Regions from separate parts of the Undibacterium sp. Rencai35W genome, predicted to be linked through region 2. Evidence: predicted binding sites of a transcription regulator. Region 2 holds the regulator's gene; the other holds the start of a gene.

What was found. Region 2 encodes LexA, which represses DNA repair genes until DNA is damaged. Its sites were predicted from a motif close to ACTGTATNNNNATACAGT; they were not measured.
Region 1: a site for LexA is predicted at 3,710-3,727, ahead of recA (recombinase RecA). Genes of this name have one in related genera too.

The regions. Positions count from the first base shown of each region.
Region 1 covers NZ_JBMPPC010000005.1:290,460-298,626, reverse strand. Annotated here, with positions in the region: gene sucC (ADP-forming succinate--CoA ligase subunit beta) at 1-1,089, opposite strand, end outside; gene ACO0K3_RS13235 (DUF2889 domain-containing protein) at 1,131-1,721, opposite strand; gene recX (recombination regulator RecX) at 1,952-2,425, opposite strand; gene recA (recombinase RecA) at 2,567-3,601, opposite strand; gene ACO0K3_RS13220 (hypothetical protein) at 4,551-5,006, opposite strand; gene ACO0K3_RS13215 (LysR family transcriptional regulator) at 5,146-6,051, opposite strand; gene ACO0K3_RS13210 (YceI family protein) at 6,306-6,881, shown strand; gene ACO0K3_RS13205 (FMN-dependent NADH-azoreductase) at 6,951-7,559, shown strand; gene ACO0K3_RS13200 (NADPH-dependent F420 reductase) at 7,590-8,167, shown strand, end outside.
Region 2 covers NZ_JBMPPC010000001.1:235,364-243,530, forward strand. Annotated here, with positions in the region: gene clpX (ATP-dependent Clp protease ATP-binding subunit ClpX) at 1-985, shown strand, start outside; gene lon (endopeptidase La) at 1,194-3,602, shown strand; gene ACO0K3_RS01005 (C40 family peptidase) at 3,727-4,380, shown strand; gene lexA (transcriptional repressor LexA) at 4,452-5,120, opposite strand; gene rpsF (30S ribosomal protein S6) at 5,398-5,766, shown strand; gene priB (primosomal replication protein N) at 5,796-6,095, shown strand; gene rpsR (30S ribosomal protein S18) at 6,105-6,389, shown strand; gene rplI (50S ribosomal protein L9) at 6,417-6,869, shown strand; gene ACO0K3_RS01035 (replicative DNA helicase) at 7,073-8,167, shown strand, end outside.

The DNA.
Region 1 (8,167 bases), on a different contig from region 2:
CTTGCCGATGTCTTCGTTAGTACCCTTCATACGCACAACCAGTGGTACTTGCAGGGAAACTGCCTTGGATGCAGTGATCACGCCTTCAGCGATCACGTCACAACGCATGATGCCGCCGAAAATGTTGACAAGGATGGCTTTCAGGCCTGGGTTTTTCAACATGATCTTGAAGGCTTCCGTTACTTTTTCTGCTGTCGCACCACCACCTACGTCGAGGAAGTTGGCTGGTTCGCCGCCGAACAATTTGATGGTATCCATCGTTGCCATGGCCAGCCCAGCACCGTTTACCAGACAGCCGATATTGCCGTCGAGGGAGATGTAAGCCAAGTCAAATTTGGACGCTTCGATTTCAGCCGGATCTTCTTCATCCAGATCGCGGTAAGCCACGATTTCTGGTTGACGGAACAAGGCATTCGCGTCGAAGTTGAATTTTGCATCCAGGGCGATCACCTTGCCAGAGCCTGTCAGGATCAAAGGATTGATCTCTGCCAGGGAGCAGTCAGTTTCCATGAAGGCTTTGTACAAACCTTGCAACTGTACGCGTGCATCAGCGATAGAGCCTTCAGGCACGCCGATTTTACGAGAGATGTCGTCAGCTTCCGCATCTTGCAGACCATTGGTCGGGTCGATCGCTATGGAGTGCAACAGTTCTGGATGTGATTCTGCTACTTCTTCAATATCCATACCGCCTTCGCTGGAAGCCATCAAGACCACGCGCTGGCTGATACGGTCAGTGACCATACTGACATACAGTTCTTTTTTGATATCGGCGCCTTCTTCGATCAACAGGCGACGAACTTTTTGACCCTCAGGACCAGTCTGATGCGTGACCAGTTGCATGCCCAGAATCGCATCTGCGTATTCGCGTACTTGCTCCAGAGATTTAGCAACTTTAACGCCGCCACCTTTACCGCGACCACCTGCGTGGATTTGCGCTTTTACGACCCAAACCGGGCCACCCAAAGTTTCAGCCGCTTTTACTGCTTCATCAACGGTTAAACATGGGATACCGCGCGGTACAGTTACTCCAAATTTGCGGAGAATTTCTTTACCCTGATACTCATGGATTTTCATACGACTTCCCTTCAGACACTGAGGTATTAGTTAATAAGTAAAACAACAAAAACGAACTAGCTGGATGATTTTGCGTCAGACGGCAAACTAAAAGCTGTCGACCAACGCGGGTAATACTGCGCAACCGCTGGCCCATCCAGGCGCAGCGCATGGCAACGATTAAGTTGAAACGGTTGTTGTGTTTGCTCTGACGCACTGGCGCTATCTCTAGTATCAATCACATCGCCTGCAAATGCCTGCACTGCTGCCGTCGGCAGAATTTGTGCCAGCTCTGTAATGTGAGTACATCCATGAATGCCGGACAATCGCTCTTTGACGCCCTGGCGAAATTGTCGAAACAAATTGAGTCCGATCAATTTCCTGTAATCAGGACTAATGGTGTTGCAAAACCCAGGATAAGGAACAGCATCTGAAACAGCCACGGCATCAACAATCGTTAAATTAGTATCGATAGTGATGCGCAAACTAAGATCGTGCAGCGCGGTGCCAACAGGGCGAATGCCTGAAGCAAGTTTGATGTCACGAGTTTTGGTATCGGTGATGTGGGCGTCGAGATCCCACAATCCGTCGTCACGAGCGAACGCGTTGATCTGGATTGAGCGCGTATGCTTCAGCGCACGTCCGATAGTTGTTGATGGTAAGGGCATAATGCCTGCTGGCGGCTATTTCAGAATAAAGAGCCACAATTGCGTGTCGTTACCGCAGCTTCTACGATAACAGCCGCTCCTGCGGCCCTGCAAAAAACCACAGAAGTGTAGCACAAGTGCTCAAGCAATCTTCATTTAGCGAGGTATTTACTCTCCAAATTCAAGAATTATTTGTATCATCAAGCTACATATCTATGGCTAATTTGATCATATTTTCGACATGTTTTTACTTAGCTCAGCTCTTCGCTATCCCAGTCATCCTCTCTGGGCGCTCTCATCGCGAATTGAATTGCCTTTTGTGAAAATCCGCGTTGTTGCAAAAACCGAGCTTGCTTCGCCCTCTCTATATGATCCGTAGCTTTACACGGAAATTTTCTGTGCAATACTTCTATCGCCCGACCGGACTCCGTAAGGCTTATCTCAGCTTTGATACGAGATATTTCCTGATCATCCATCTGATGGCTTTGTAACTCAGCCAAAATACGCTGATTACCAAAGCGAGCAATCCGCCGGTTCACCAAAGAATCGGAGAAGCGTTCAGCAGACAAATACTTAGCCGCCTCTAACACATCTAATAAAGCTGACACATCATCCCCATCTTGGGCATAACGCTGCAGCTTACGCGCCAGCTCGATACGGCTATGTTCGCGCATAGACAAGTACCGGAGAGCGCGTGCTTTTAAGCTGATTTGTGGTCTAGGCATAAAGTCATAAGCTCAATAAAAAACGCCGGCACATTCTTTAAGAGTGGATCCGGCGTTTAATGGAGATATCACAAAGTGTGGATGAAATTAGCCGCGCATGACGAACAACACCGTCGAACCCAACTAAATATTGCGTCTCACTTACTCGGCGACAGGTGGCAATAAAGGCACATTCAAATGCGCACGAACTTTATTTTCAATTTCGCGTGACAACTCTGGGCGCTCTTTCAAATATGTCCGGGCATTGTCTTTACCCTGACCAATACGCTCGCCGTTATAGCTATACCAGGCACCCGCCTTCTCAATGATCTTGGCTTCTGCGGCCAAATCCAGGATCTCGCCTTCACGTGAGGTTCCTTCGCCATACATGATGTCGAAATGCGCCTCTCTGAATGGCGGCGCCACCTTGTTTTTCACCACTTTCACTTTTGTTTCGTTACCGATGACTTCATCGCCCGACTTGATTGAGCCGGTACGACGAATATCCAAGCGAACCGATGCATAAAATTTCAGTGCGTTACCACCAGTAGTCGTCTCAGGGCTACCAAACATCACACCGATCTTCATACGGATCTGGTTAATAAAAATAACCAAAGTATTGGTGCGCTTAATGCTACCAGTCAATTTACGCAGAGCCTGCGACATCAGACGTGCCTGCAAACCAGGAAGCGAGTCACCCATATCGCCTTCAATCTCAGCGCGTGGCGTCAATGCCGCGACAGAGTCGATAACGACAAGATCGACGCTGCCGGAACGAACCAGGGCATCCGTAATTTCCAAAGCCTGTTCACCTGTATCAGGCTGAGAAATCAACAGTTCAGACAAATTCACACCCAGCTTTTGTGCATAACCCACGTCAAGCGCATGTTCTGCATCAATGAACGCACAGGTACCACCTAATTTCTGCATCTCAGCAATAGCTTGCAGCGTCAGAGTTGTCTTGCCTGAGGATTCAGGTCCGTAGATTTCAACAACACGACCACGTGGCAAACCACCGACACCGAGAGCAACGTCCAGACCCAAAGACCCTGTCGATACAACCTGAACCTCTTCTACGACCTCGCCATCGGCCATCCGCATAACGGAGCCTTTACCAAATTGCTTTTCAATCTGCGCCAGAGCGGCAGCCAATGCTTTGCTTTTGTCAGAGCTGGAATCGGATTTTTTGTCGTCCATGATTTCTTTCGGAAATAGTGCGCTTGGTTATTGTTACGCTTAATTGTCGGTTACCTAATTTTACTAACTGAGAACAGTCAAATTCTCGTTTTTATTTAATCTGACTATACTGTATAAAAAATCAGTGATTTATGCAAGCATGTTTTTTAAATTCTTCAAACCAACATAGTAACCATGATCCGTGCGAGTTGCCTCCATATTGCATAGTTTCAGTTTTTATTTAACTTTGAATTTTATTCAGCTAAGTCTGAACTTTGGAGTTGTGTTTGTACATTGCATTCAGTTTTTGGAGACAACACGGCCTGCGAAACGGTGCAGACGTTTTCAACGACCCGGACTTGAACTCTTGTTTGAGTTAGTGTCGAGCACCACGTTCGCACTCACAACAATCCCAATTGCAGTTAACCCTAAACTACCAATCTGTTGGCCAAAATTCGATGATCACCAGGCATCTAATTTGGAGTGGAATTGATTGGTTCGACATCAATGGCTACTTGGGGAAAGTCTAGTTTCTTTAGTTGCTCCCCCTTACAACTTGGAGTAAATACTTTGACGGAGTTTTTTGTTGGAACCGTAGTATCAACCTAAATCCATTCAACAAGTGCCGGAGGAACACCAGCTAATCGATTGACACGCCAATATTTTTCCCAATGTTGAAACCGTTCGGCAAAACAGTTTTTTCGTTACTACAGTGATCAGATAATACTTTTCGAACTTGATCGATCCCCAGCTCGGGGAGGGGGCTTACTATACGTCCGAGCATGTTGGTAGAATTAAATTGCATCATATTAAGAGCCATATTCGAAGAAAATTTCTACGCGGCTGCGTCCTTAACTTCCACGATCGGAAGATAGGCAACAAGTTGCAAAGGGAATGCCAACGCTTGTGGCCGGGGTTTTCCTTCTTGCATAATGATGGGTCGATGTCTGCAATTACATCTGCTTGCTCATCAATCCCAAGGGCATCGGTTTTTTGCTGTAATAGATCCCCTTTGACCAACCGGCATAAGGAGTAATGGCTTCATCGTAATGTACGGATCTAGCGCCACCATTCCAACTATCTCGACCAATAAAACAGCCCCACCAACGGCACCTTTGCTAACAGCATTGCAGAAAACTGTGGTCGTACCACTTGAAAGGAATGCCGCTTGCCCAAATATCCAATAATCTGCCGAACGCGTTGTGATTACAGGTACTACGAGGACTGAACGCCGTTTCATTTCAACGCTGGAATCCGCTGTGCCAAGATAAATTGCCATCAGCTTTACGTCCTCAATTACGCTAGCCATCGCTGCCTCATCTGACATATCAAAGCCAAATCGAATTGCGAGCTTTTGCAATTCCTTGGCAAGCACTTGGTGGTTTAATATGCTCATCGGCACAAAGACGACATTCGGACTGCGCATCAAACGCAGTCCACAAAATATAGTGCGGGAAAATTTATGGGTGATCAACTCACTCGAAAATTTGTACCAAGAATCGTCCAACTTTTTTCAAGCTTGCCTCTCGAGTAGGAATAACTTAACCGCCAAAATTTCTACAAGTTCACCCGGGAAGCTTTAGACATCCCTTTAGCTGATCAACAAACCAACGACCAGCGGGCCCGGGAGGTGCAGATGCTTGATGGAATGCTGAGACAATTAAGTTAAATCCCGCCTTGGGCAATTCATCCGATTCCAGGATGACCAACTCACCTTCCGAAATTTCTTTTGCTACAGTGTGAATTGGCATGCTACCCCATCCAACGCCATCTCTGAGAAAAGCATGTTTAGTAGAGAGATCAGCAAGGCGCCAAGTAAGTGGTGATATCACACCATAATCTTGGCCAGCCATTAAATCGGACCGATCAGTTAACACTAGTTGAACATGCTTTGCTAATTCACGTTTCGGAATTTTTGAATTAAATTCTGCCAAAGGATGATTTTTTGAAGCGACAGTTACTAACGGAATTTCCCCAAGTCGTTCGCCGACGAGTGAAGGAAAAGTCACAGGTAAAGAACCGAGAATTCCTAGACTACAACGTGCTTCCAATATTGGTTGATACGCAGCGCCTAGTCCCTCAACAAAAATTCTCAATGGTGTTAGAGGGAATTTACTTGCAAATGCTTTAGCTACTGCACTAACGACTGCAGTAGGAAAGAAAACGTCAATCACAACAGAAAGTTCTGGTTCAACCCCCGAGGACATTAATTTTGCACGAGCTTTCAACGTGTCGACACCAGCGACAATATTGCGAGCATCAGCAACAAGTAAGACGCCTTCTGGAGTTAACTTTGGTATCCGTCCAGTCCGATCAAATAACACGACCCCAATCTGATCTTCAAGACTACTTACCCAACCGCTCACTGCGGACTGTACACGGTTGAGCTTTCTACCTGCAGCAGAAAAGTTTCCTTCGTCGACTGCACAAATAAAAGTTCTGAGTTGATCTAACGATATCCCGTCTAACATGACGCTCCTTCTATCTCAAAAACAGATGGTATATATCTCAATATATCATCTTTTCAAGATTGATGGAGGTGCGTACGATTCGCTCTCATGGTGGTTAAGTTAGAAAGGAGATCAAATGAAGCAGCGAAATTTAAATGCGTTACAAACTGTGTGACGAAGCGCTTTGCTTAATTTCGCACTGCCAATCAAAGAACAACATCCGGCATGAATAAGCCGTAATTACCTCTATTTAGCAATCAAAAAGGAATATTTCTATGCGTAAAACTATTATTGCTGCCCTCTTAGCTGTTGCAGGTTTTTTGGGTACTGCACATGCTGAAACTGCAACTTATAACATTGACCCCACACACACTTATGTGACATTTGAGGTGACACATTTTGGTACATCTACAAATCGAGGTCGCTTCGATAAAAAGGAAGGAACTGTAGTTTTGGATTTGGCTGCACAGTCTGGAAAAGTCGATCTGACGATTGATTCAAGATCAATCACTACCGGCCTTGCAGCGTTTGATCAACACTTGCAAACAGCAGACTTTTTCGACTCAGTTAAATATCCTACCGCGAAATTTACCGCAGACAAAATTAGCTTCCATGGAGAGAAAATTTCCGAAGTAAAAGGGGAATTGACTCTATTAGGAAAGACTAAGCCAGTCTTGTTGAAGGCAACCAATTTTAATTGCTATATGAATCCAATTATTAAACACGAAGTTTGTGGTGGAGACTTTGAAACGACGATACAACGAACACAATGGGGAATGAACTGGGGATTAGATTATGGCGTTCCAGATACAGTCAAATTAGTAATTCAAGTTGAAGCAGTTAAACAATAATCTGCTGAAGTAAAAATAGTAACGAACTTTAACAATTTTTTGAAATTTACGAAAATTAAAGGAAATAATATGAAACTTCTTCATTTAGATTCAAGCATATTAGGTGCTGACTCCGTGAGCCGTAATCTCTCAGCAGAGATAGTCAGCCATTTCAAATCCAAGCATCCGGAAATTACTGTGATTGCCCGTGATTTAGCTTCTGATCCAGCATTGCATTTATCAGGAACCCATCTCGCAATCATGCACGGGGTAGAAATCAATGACGATATTATTAACGCGGATATTGCAAAAGGTAATGCTTACCTAGAAGAGTTGTTTGATGCTGATGTTTTGGTTATCGGAACACCAATGTATAACTTATCAATTCCAACTTCGCTGAAGGCTTGGATTGATCGCATCGCAATTGCAGGAAAAACTTTTCAATACACGGCGACCGGTCCTGAAGGCTTACTGAAAAATAAGAAGGCAATCATTGCCTCTGCACGTGGTGGTGTTTATTCAGCAGGAAGTCCAGCGGCAGCTATTGAGCATCAGGAGTGTTACCTCGTCGGATTATTGGGTTTTCTCGGCGTGACAGATGTAACTATTGTCCGTGCAGAAGGACTGGCGTTCGGGCCAGACGTAAAAGCTGCAGCTTTAAAACAAGCTTCGGTACAAATCGCTTCGCTGGAAGCTTAAGCTTTCCAATTAATTCTTAAAGGAAAAAACATGAAACAGTCTATTATCGGATCAGGCAACGTTGGTACTGCACTTGCACGGCATTTTTCACGAAATGGGATTGAAGTAAGTATCGCAAATTCACGTGGTCCGGAATCGATTCAACCAATGGTGACTCAAATCGGTGGGAAAGTAACCGCAAAGGAAATCGAAGAAGCGATCAAAGCAGACGTCATTATTTTAGCAATACCATTCCGTGCTCATCCATTAATTGGAAAAATGCTCTCTGACTGGAGTGGCAAAATCATTATCGATGCGATGAATGCATATGGTATCTCACCAGATGAATTGAAAGGACATGCATCGAGTAATTTGGTTGCAACATCATTTCCTGGCGCAAAAATTGTTAAAACACTTAACCAATTACCTGCAAAATTGTTGGCAATGAACCCAGCTGAAGGTGGTGGTCGCCGAGTAATGTTCGTATCTAGTAATGATACGAAAGCAGCTGAAGTTGGATCCCAATTAGTTTCTGATTTAGGTTTTGCACCAATCTTTCTCGGCAGAATTGATCAGGGGGGGGCTCTACTCGGGATGGGCGGGCCGTTGATCCTTCAAAATCTGATCAA
Region 2 (8,167 bases):
TTACAAACGTCTTAAGCATCTCGGCAAAAAAGATGATGTTGAACTGGCTAAAAGTAATATTCTGCTAGTAGGTCCAACCGGTTCAGGCAAGACTTTGCTGGCGCAAACACTAGCCCGTATGCTGAACGTTCCTTTCGTTATTGCCGACGCAACGACATTAACCGAAGCAGGTTATGTCGGTGAGGACGTTGAAAACATTATTCAAAAATTATTGCAAAATTGCAATTATGAAGTTGAACGTGCCCAAAAAGGGATTGTCTACATTGATGAAATTGATAAGATTTCGCGTAAATCAGATAATCCATCGATTACACGCGATGTATCTGGTGAGGGTGTTCAGCAAGCTCTGTTGAAATTGGTTGAGGGAACTATGGCTTCCGTGCCACCACAAGGTGGTCGTAAGCACCCCAATCAGGATTTTATTCAGATTGATACAACTAACATCATGTTCATCTGTGGCGGCGCTTTTGATGGCCTTGCCAAGATCATTTCTGATCGCTCTGAGCGCAGCGGTATCGGTTTCGGTGCGAGCGTAAAAAGTCAGTCGGAAAAAAGTGCTAGTCAGGTTATGCAGGATGCTGAACCGCAAGATTTGATCCGGTTTGGTCTTATTCCAGAATTAGTTGGTCGTTTGCCGGTTATTGCCACGCTGAATGAATTGGATGAGGCTGCCTTAATTCAGATTTTGGTAGAACCAAAAAATGCGTTGATCAAACAGTATTCAAAACTGTTGGAAATGGAAGGGTCTGAACTAGAGATTCGTCCTGCAGCATTGCAAGCGATTGCGAAGAAAGCGATTGCCCGGAAAACGGGTGCGCGCGGATTACGTTCGATTCTTGAGCATGCTTTGCTTGACATTATGTATGACTTGCCAAGCGAGCAAAATGTATCAAAAGTTGTGATTGATGAAAATACGATCAATAATGGCGCTAAGCCTTTGTTGATTTATGACGAGCAACCGAAAGTTTCGGGCGTGAAGTCTTAATTCCTAAAAAGTGTGGGTGAATGTCACAATTGATCCGCGAATATCAGGAATACGCAGTACAATTAATTACACAATAAAATTGAGCTTCAATCGAAAAGCTACCCGGAGGTTCCTCTGAGTGGCTTTTTTTATTGTTTTTCGGATGACGGGCTTGAGTTTTGGCCTAGTGCGCCAATCTATCTACTAGAAATTTTGAATAAGGTGCGCCATGACAACTTCCATAATCACTGAACAAACAGAATTGCCGTTATTGCCTTTGCGCGATGTGGTAGTTTTCCCGCATATGGTTATACCCTTGTTTGTTGGCCGGCCAAAGTCTATCAAGGCTTTAGAAGCGGCAATGGAGCAGGGAAAGAGCATCATGCTCGCAGCCCAAAAAGCTGCTGCCAAGGACGAACCATCCGCTGACGATATTTACGAGATCGGTTGTATCGCTAACATTTTGCAAATGTTGAAACTACCTGACGGCACCGTCAAGGTATTGGTCGAGGGCGCGCAGCGTGCACGCATCCATAAAATTACCGAAACTGAATCGCATTTTACGGCGGATCTCACGCCCGTACCTCCAGAAGAGGGTGATGACTCCGAAGTTGAGGCGATGCGCCGCGCAATCGTCCAGCAATTTGACCAATACGTCAAATTGAATAAAAAAATTCCTCCTGAAATTTTGGCTTCCTTATCTGGTATTGACGACGCTGGTCGTCTTGCCGATACGATTGCCGCTCATCTGCCATTAAAGCTTGAACAGAAGCAGGTTATTTTGGAAATCTTCAGTGTATCTAAGCGGCTCGAACATTTGCTTGGACAATTGGAAGGTGAACTCGATATTCTGCAGGTAGAGAAGCGTATCCGTGGACGAGTCAAGCGTCAGATGGAAAAGTCTCAGCGCGAATATTATTTGAATGAGCAGGTTAAAGCGATTCAGAAAGAGTTGGGCGAGGGCGACGAGGGCGCAGATATCGACGAGCTGGAAAAGAAAATTGTTGCCGCCAAAATGCCTAAAGAGGCGCGCGATAAGGCGATGGCTGAGTTGAAAAAACTCAAGATGATGTCTCCCATGTCGGCAGAGGCGACCGTAGTAAGAAATTATATCGATACCATCGTTAATTTACCGTGGAAGAAAAAATCCAAAGTTAATAATGATCTGACCAATGCAGAAAAAGTGTTGGAAGATGATCACTATGGCTTAGATAAGGTCAAAGAACGGATCTTGGAATATCTTGCCGTTCAGCAGCGCGTCGATAAGTTAAAAGCTCCGATCTTGTGCCTGGTGGGTCCTCCGGGGGTTGGTAAGACCTCGCTAGGACAGTCGATTGCCCGTGCAACAAATCGCAAGTTTGTGCGTATGGCTTTAGGTGGAGTGCGCGACGAAGCTGAAATCCGCGGCCATCGTCGTACTTACATCGGTTCTATGCCAGGTAAAATTTTGCAGAGTTTGTCTAAGGTTGGCGTACGCAACCCATTATTCCTGCTGGATGAGGTCGACAAAATGGGGGCTGATTTCCGCGGTGATCCGTCGTCTGCATTGCTGGAGGTTTTGGATCCTGAGCAAAATCATACTTTTTCAGATCATTACATTGAAGTTGATTTCGATTTGTCCGATGTAATGTTTGTGGCGACTTCTAATTCGTACAATATTCCGCCCGCTTTGTTAGACAGGATGGAGGTCATACGTCTGTCAGGTTATACCGAAGATGAAAAGACTAGTATTGCTCAGCGTTATTTGTTGCCAAAACAGATTAAGAATAATGGTTTAAAAGACGGTGAGATTAATGTATCCGAAAGTGCGATTCGCGACATCATTCGTTACTACACCAGAGAAGCTGGTGTGCGCTCCTTGGAACGTGAAGTTTCCAAGATTTGTCGTAAGGTAGTGAAGATGCTTTTATTGAAAAAGAGCGAGAAAAAAGCAACGATCACCTCCAAGAATCTTGATAAGTTCCTTGGTGTTCGTCGCTATGATTTTGGCGTCGCAGTGAAAGAAAATCAAGTTGGGCAAGTGGTTGGTCTGGCATGGACAGAGGTTGGCGGAGATCTGTTGACGATTGAGGCAGTTGCAATGCCCGGAAAAGGCGGCGTAATACGTACAGGCACTTTGGGCGATGTCATGAAGGAGTCAATTGAAGCTGCTCGTACAGTAGTTCGTAGCCGCGCTAAGCGCCTAGGTATCAAGAATGATGTTTTTGAAAAAAGTGACATTCACATTCATGTGCCAGAGGGAGCGACTCCTAAGGATGGTCCTTCAGCCGGTATTGCGATGACGACGGCACTGGTATCTGTTTTTACGGGTATCCCTGTACGTGCTGATGTCGCGATGACTGGCGAAATTACTTTGCGTGGCGAAGTTCTGCCTATCGGAGGATTGAAAGAGAAATTATTAGCAGCTCATCGCGGTGGTATTAAGACTGTATTGATACCAGAGGAAAATGCCAAAGATTTAGCCGATATTCCTGATAACGTAAAAAATAAATTGGAAATTATTCCTGTGCGCTGGATTGACAAGGTTTTGGAAATTGCACTTGAGCGCATGCCTGTTGCGTTAACTGATGAAGAAGTTTTGGTTGCTGCCGCAGCCAAAACAGAAACTGTCGGTGACACTGGCGTCGTAAAACATTGATTGTTTAATCTCCTAGGTTTTGCCTCAAAATAGCCGCTGTTTAAATCAGCGGCTATTTTATTTGCATCGTAATTTTAATCACGATGCCATGAATTTATTTTGGGTTTAATTGAGAAATCAAATAATGGTTCATATTGAAAAAGATCAATGGTTCAGTGATGTGTATGGAAGGGCCCTATATTTAATGGATGTATTGAGGCATCCTGAGCCGACTTACTCATCGATGAGCTCCGATGAAAAAGACCGGTTCCGTCAAACTCAGTGTGATGTTGAAGAGGTTGTTCGCATACTTGGTACTCACCTTGATTTTGCTTTAGTCATGAAGTGGGATGGAGTGATAGGTTGGGTTCCTGCTGCTGCAGTTAATATTGATGCAGATATTCATGCCTATATTTCTGTTGAATCTTTAGGCCAAAGCTCTGATGTATTTTTTCAATATTGGTATGCAACGCCTTATATATGGGGCGGTATAACTCGTGCAGGGATTGACTGTTCTGGTTTTACTCAACGCTATTATTATGATGTTTTAGCTAAGAGTATTCCTAAAAATTCTTACGATCAACGTCGCCTTGGTCGTTCAAAAAAACTCGCAGAAGTGGTCAATCATGACCTAATTTTTTGTACAAGAAAAGGTGGCAGAGGTATCCACCACGTTGGCATATATTTTGAGGGTAATGTGTGGCATGCTCATTCTGAGTGGGGTATTACCCGTCAATCAATGGCTGAATTTCTTGCGGATTATGAGGTGCTGCAGGTAGCGGCTATAGTTGAAGGATAAAGTCACTATTTTGATTAACATGCACAAATCAGTTGCTTACTTGTGCATGTTTAGAGTCTGGCTAAGTTTGGTTAAGTCCAGGCACGAACCAAGCCAACGGCCAAGCCCTCCAGAGAAAAATCTTCATCTTGTTCAGCAATTTTAATGTTGGGATAGTCGGGATTTTCAGCAAGTAATTCAATGATACTGCCAGTTTTTTTGTATCGTTTGACAGTCACATCGTCACCCATGCGAGCAATAACGATCTGTCCATTTTTTGCTTCTCTCGATTTTTTTACCGCGAGTAAATCGCCATCAAAAATACCTGCGTCACGCATAGACATCCCGCGGACTTTGAGTAAGTAGTCAGGTATTGCAGAAAATAATGCAGGGTCAACCTGGTAATTTGTGTCTACATGTTCTTGAGCCAAAATAGGTGAGCCGGCAGCCACTCTGCCAACTAAAGGCAGACTGAGTTGCATCAAAGCAGGGTGGGGCAATGCCATTTGTGTTCCACCACTAAATTTCCCTTTAAGATTGCTCAAAGCAGAGTCAAGCAGGCGGATGCCACGCGATGTTCCTGGAGCTATTTCTATAACTCCCTTGCGGGCTAGTGCTTGCAGGTGTTCCTCGGCTGCATTGGTTGAGCGAAATCCTAGTTCGTTAGCAATTTCTGCTCTCGTCGGCGGAAAGCCGGTATTTTGAATGGCATCTTTAATCAAATTCAGAATCTGTTCTTGGCGGGCAGTAAGTTTTAGCATGTCAGAATTCCAATTGGGTAAAGTTTGGCTGGGTTTATATGCAGCCTGTATTTTTGTACAGTATAAACATAAATTTCTGAATAGCCAAAATTTTTTCATTTAGAACCTGAGCCTGAATCGGAAAAGGGTATTGGATCAATAATTTTTTCTGTGTCCGCAATAAGTGCTTGAAACTATTGAGTAAATTCAAAAAGTGCAGTATAGTCATGGGCTTTTCCTCTTCCCGCACTCGTCTTGACGCCGAGGCGGGCTATTTTATTGTCCACAAGGAGAATATATGCGTCATTATGAAATCGTATTTATCGTACATCCTGATCAAAGCGAGCAAGTGCCTGCAATGATCGAGCGTTACAAAGCTTCTGTAGTAGCACGCAGCGGCCAAGTACACCGCGTTGAAGACTGGGGCCGTCGTCAATTGGCTTACATGATTCAAAAACTGGCTAAAGCACATTATGTTTGCATGAACATTGAGTGCGATGCTGAGACTCTGCTCGAGTTGGAAACCGCATTCAAATTCAATGATGCAGTTCTGCGCCACCTCACAGTCAAAATGAAAAAAGCTGAAACAGCACCATCTCCAATGATGAAAGCTGTACAGAAAGAAGATGCTGCTAAAACGCAACGCGTAGAAGCGCCAGCGGCATAATTGACCTTTAGAGGACGCAACATAAATCAGTGAATCAGCTTAAAGTTGTTGCCAGTATTTTGGAAAAATCGGCGCTGCGCTATACGCCAGCAGGAATTCCGATAGCTTCTGCGGTACTGACGCATTCTTCAAAGCAAGAGCAGGCGAATACTCAGCGTGTAGTCGAATTTGAAATTAATGCCATTGCAGCAGGTAATATTTCAAAACGATTTTTAGAGATAGAGCTGGGAGTAGTTATGCAATTCACAGGTTTTTTGTCGCGCAAGAACCGTAACAGCAAAAGTCTCGTATTTCACATCACTGATTTCGAGACGACTTTACTAGATTAGGAGCCAAAAATGGCATTCGGTAAAAAATTTGACAAAAGCAAACTGAAACAAAAGCGTCAGCAACAAAATCCTTTGTTCAAACGCAAAAAATTCTGCCGCTTCACAGCAGCACATGTAGCGCAAGTTGACTACAAAGACGTCGACACATTAAAAGATTTCGTGCAAGAAAACGGCAAAATTATGCCAGCACGTTTGACTGGTACTAAAGCACTGTACCAACGTCAAGTTGACACGGCGATCAAACGCGCACGTTACCTCGCGTTGCTGCCGTACACTGATCTGCACACAGCGTAATTGACGACAAGGTACTAGGAGAAAAATATGCAAGTTATTCTGATTGATAAAGTCGTTAATCTCGGCAATCTGGGCGATGTAGTTAAAGTTAAAGATGGTTACGCACGTAACTTCTTGATCCCACAACGTATGGCTCGTCGTGCAACAGCTGCTGCAATCGCTGAATTCGAAGCGAAACGTGCAGACTTAGAAAAAGCTGCTGCTGAACGCTTGGCTGTAGCGCAAGCTGCTGGTGAAAAACTGTCAGGTTTGACAGTTCAGATCTCGCAAAAATCTGGTGTTGATGGCCGTTTGTTCGGTTCTGTGACTAACTTTGACATCGCTGAAGCTCTGGTAAAACAAGGTTTCGCGGTTGAAAAAGCGCAGATTCGTATGCCACAAGGTCCGTTGAAAATTGTTGGCGATCATTCTGTTGCTGTTGCATTGCACACAGACGTCGTTGTTGATGTGACTGTTGCTGTATTGGGCGAGCACGCTTAATACGCTCATTTCAGTTGTATAAAAAGCCGGGCTTGCCCGGCTTTTTTACGTTAATAACAGTTTGATATATGTTTGGTGATTTTTTCTGATGGTGTTTTGTATGTTTGGTCTATCTTTGATACGTCAAGTACGTGCGGTCTGGGTAAGGCATCTGCTTTGCTTTCTTTGTTTTTGAAGTGGAATAAAAAGGTATAATGCGCGCCATGAAAGCACCTTCCGATCCGCAATTAGATTCCATTCGCGTTCCCCCACATTCCATCGAGGCAGAGCAGTCTGTGCTTGGGGGGCTACTATTGGACAATGCTGCCTGGGACCGGATCGCTGACTTCATTCGTGAGGATGATTTCTACCGTTATGATCACCGTATTATTTTTCAGGCGATTGTTAAGCTGATTAATGCGACAAAGCCCGCTGACGTCATTACGGTATATGAGGCCCTAACTGGAATCAATAAGGCTGATGATGCAGGTGGCCTGACCTATCTGAACGCACTAGCACAAAATACGCCGTCTGCAGCCAATATTCGTCGTTATGCAGAGATTGTGCGCGATCGTGGTGTCTTGCGTAAACTGATATCGGTCTCTGACGAAATTGCCGGGAATGCGTTTAATCCGCAAGGCAAAGAAGTTAAGCAAATGCTTGACGAAGCTGAATCGAAGATTTTTGCGATTGCGGAAGAGGGTGCGCGTGGAGCTCAAGGCTTTACGGCGATTCAGCCTTTGTTGACGCAAGTTGTTGAGCGGATTGATGAGTTATACAACCGTGATCACAGCAGTGATATTACTGGGGTTCCTACTGGCTTTGCTGATTTGGATCGTATGACATCAGGATTGCAACCTGGTGATTTGATTATTGTTGCAGGTCGTCCATCGATGGGTAAAACGGCATTTTCTATTAACATTGGTGAAAACGTCGCTATTGAAAGTGGTTTGCCAGTCGCCGTGTTTTCGATGGAAATGGGCGGCGCGCAATTAGCAATGCGTATGCTGGGTTCTGTTGGCCGCCTGGATCAGCACCGGTTACGTACCGGGCGCCTGGTTGATGAGGATTGGCCTCGCTTAACGCATGCGATTCAAAAAATGAACGATGCGCAATTGTACATTGATGAAACGCCGGCACTGAGTTCTATTGAGTTGCGTGCCCGCTCACGTCGTTTGTCACGTCAATGTGGCAAATTGGGATTGATCATTATCGATTACTTGCAACTGATGTCAGGTAACTCTGGCGGTGAAAACCGTGCGACAGAAATTTCTGAAATATCTCGTAGCTTAAAAGGGCTGGCGAAGGAGTTGCAGTGT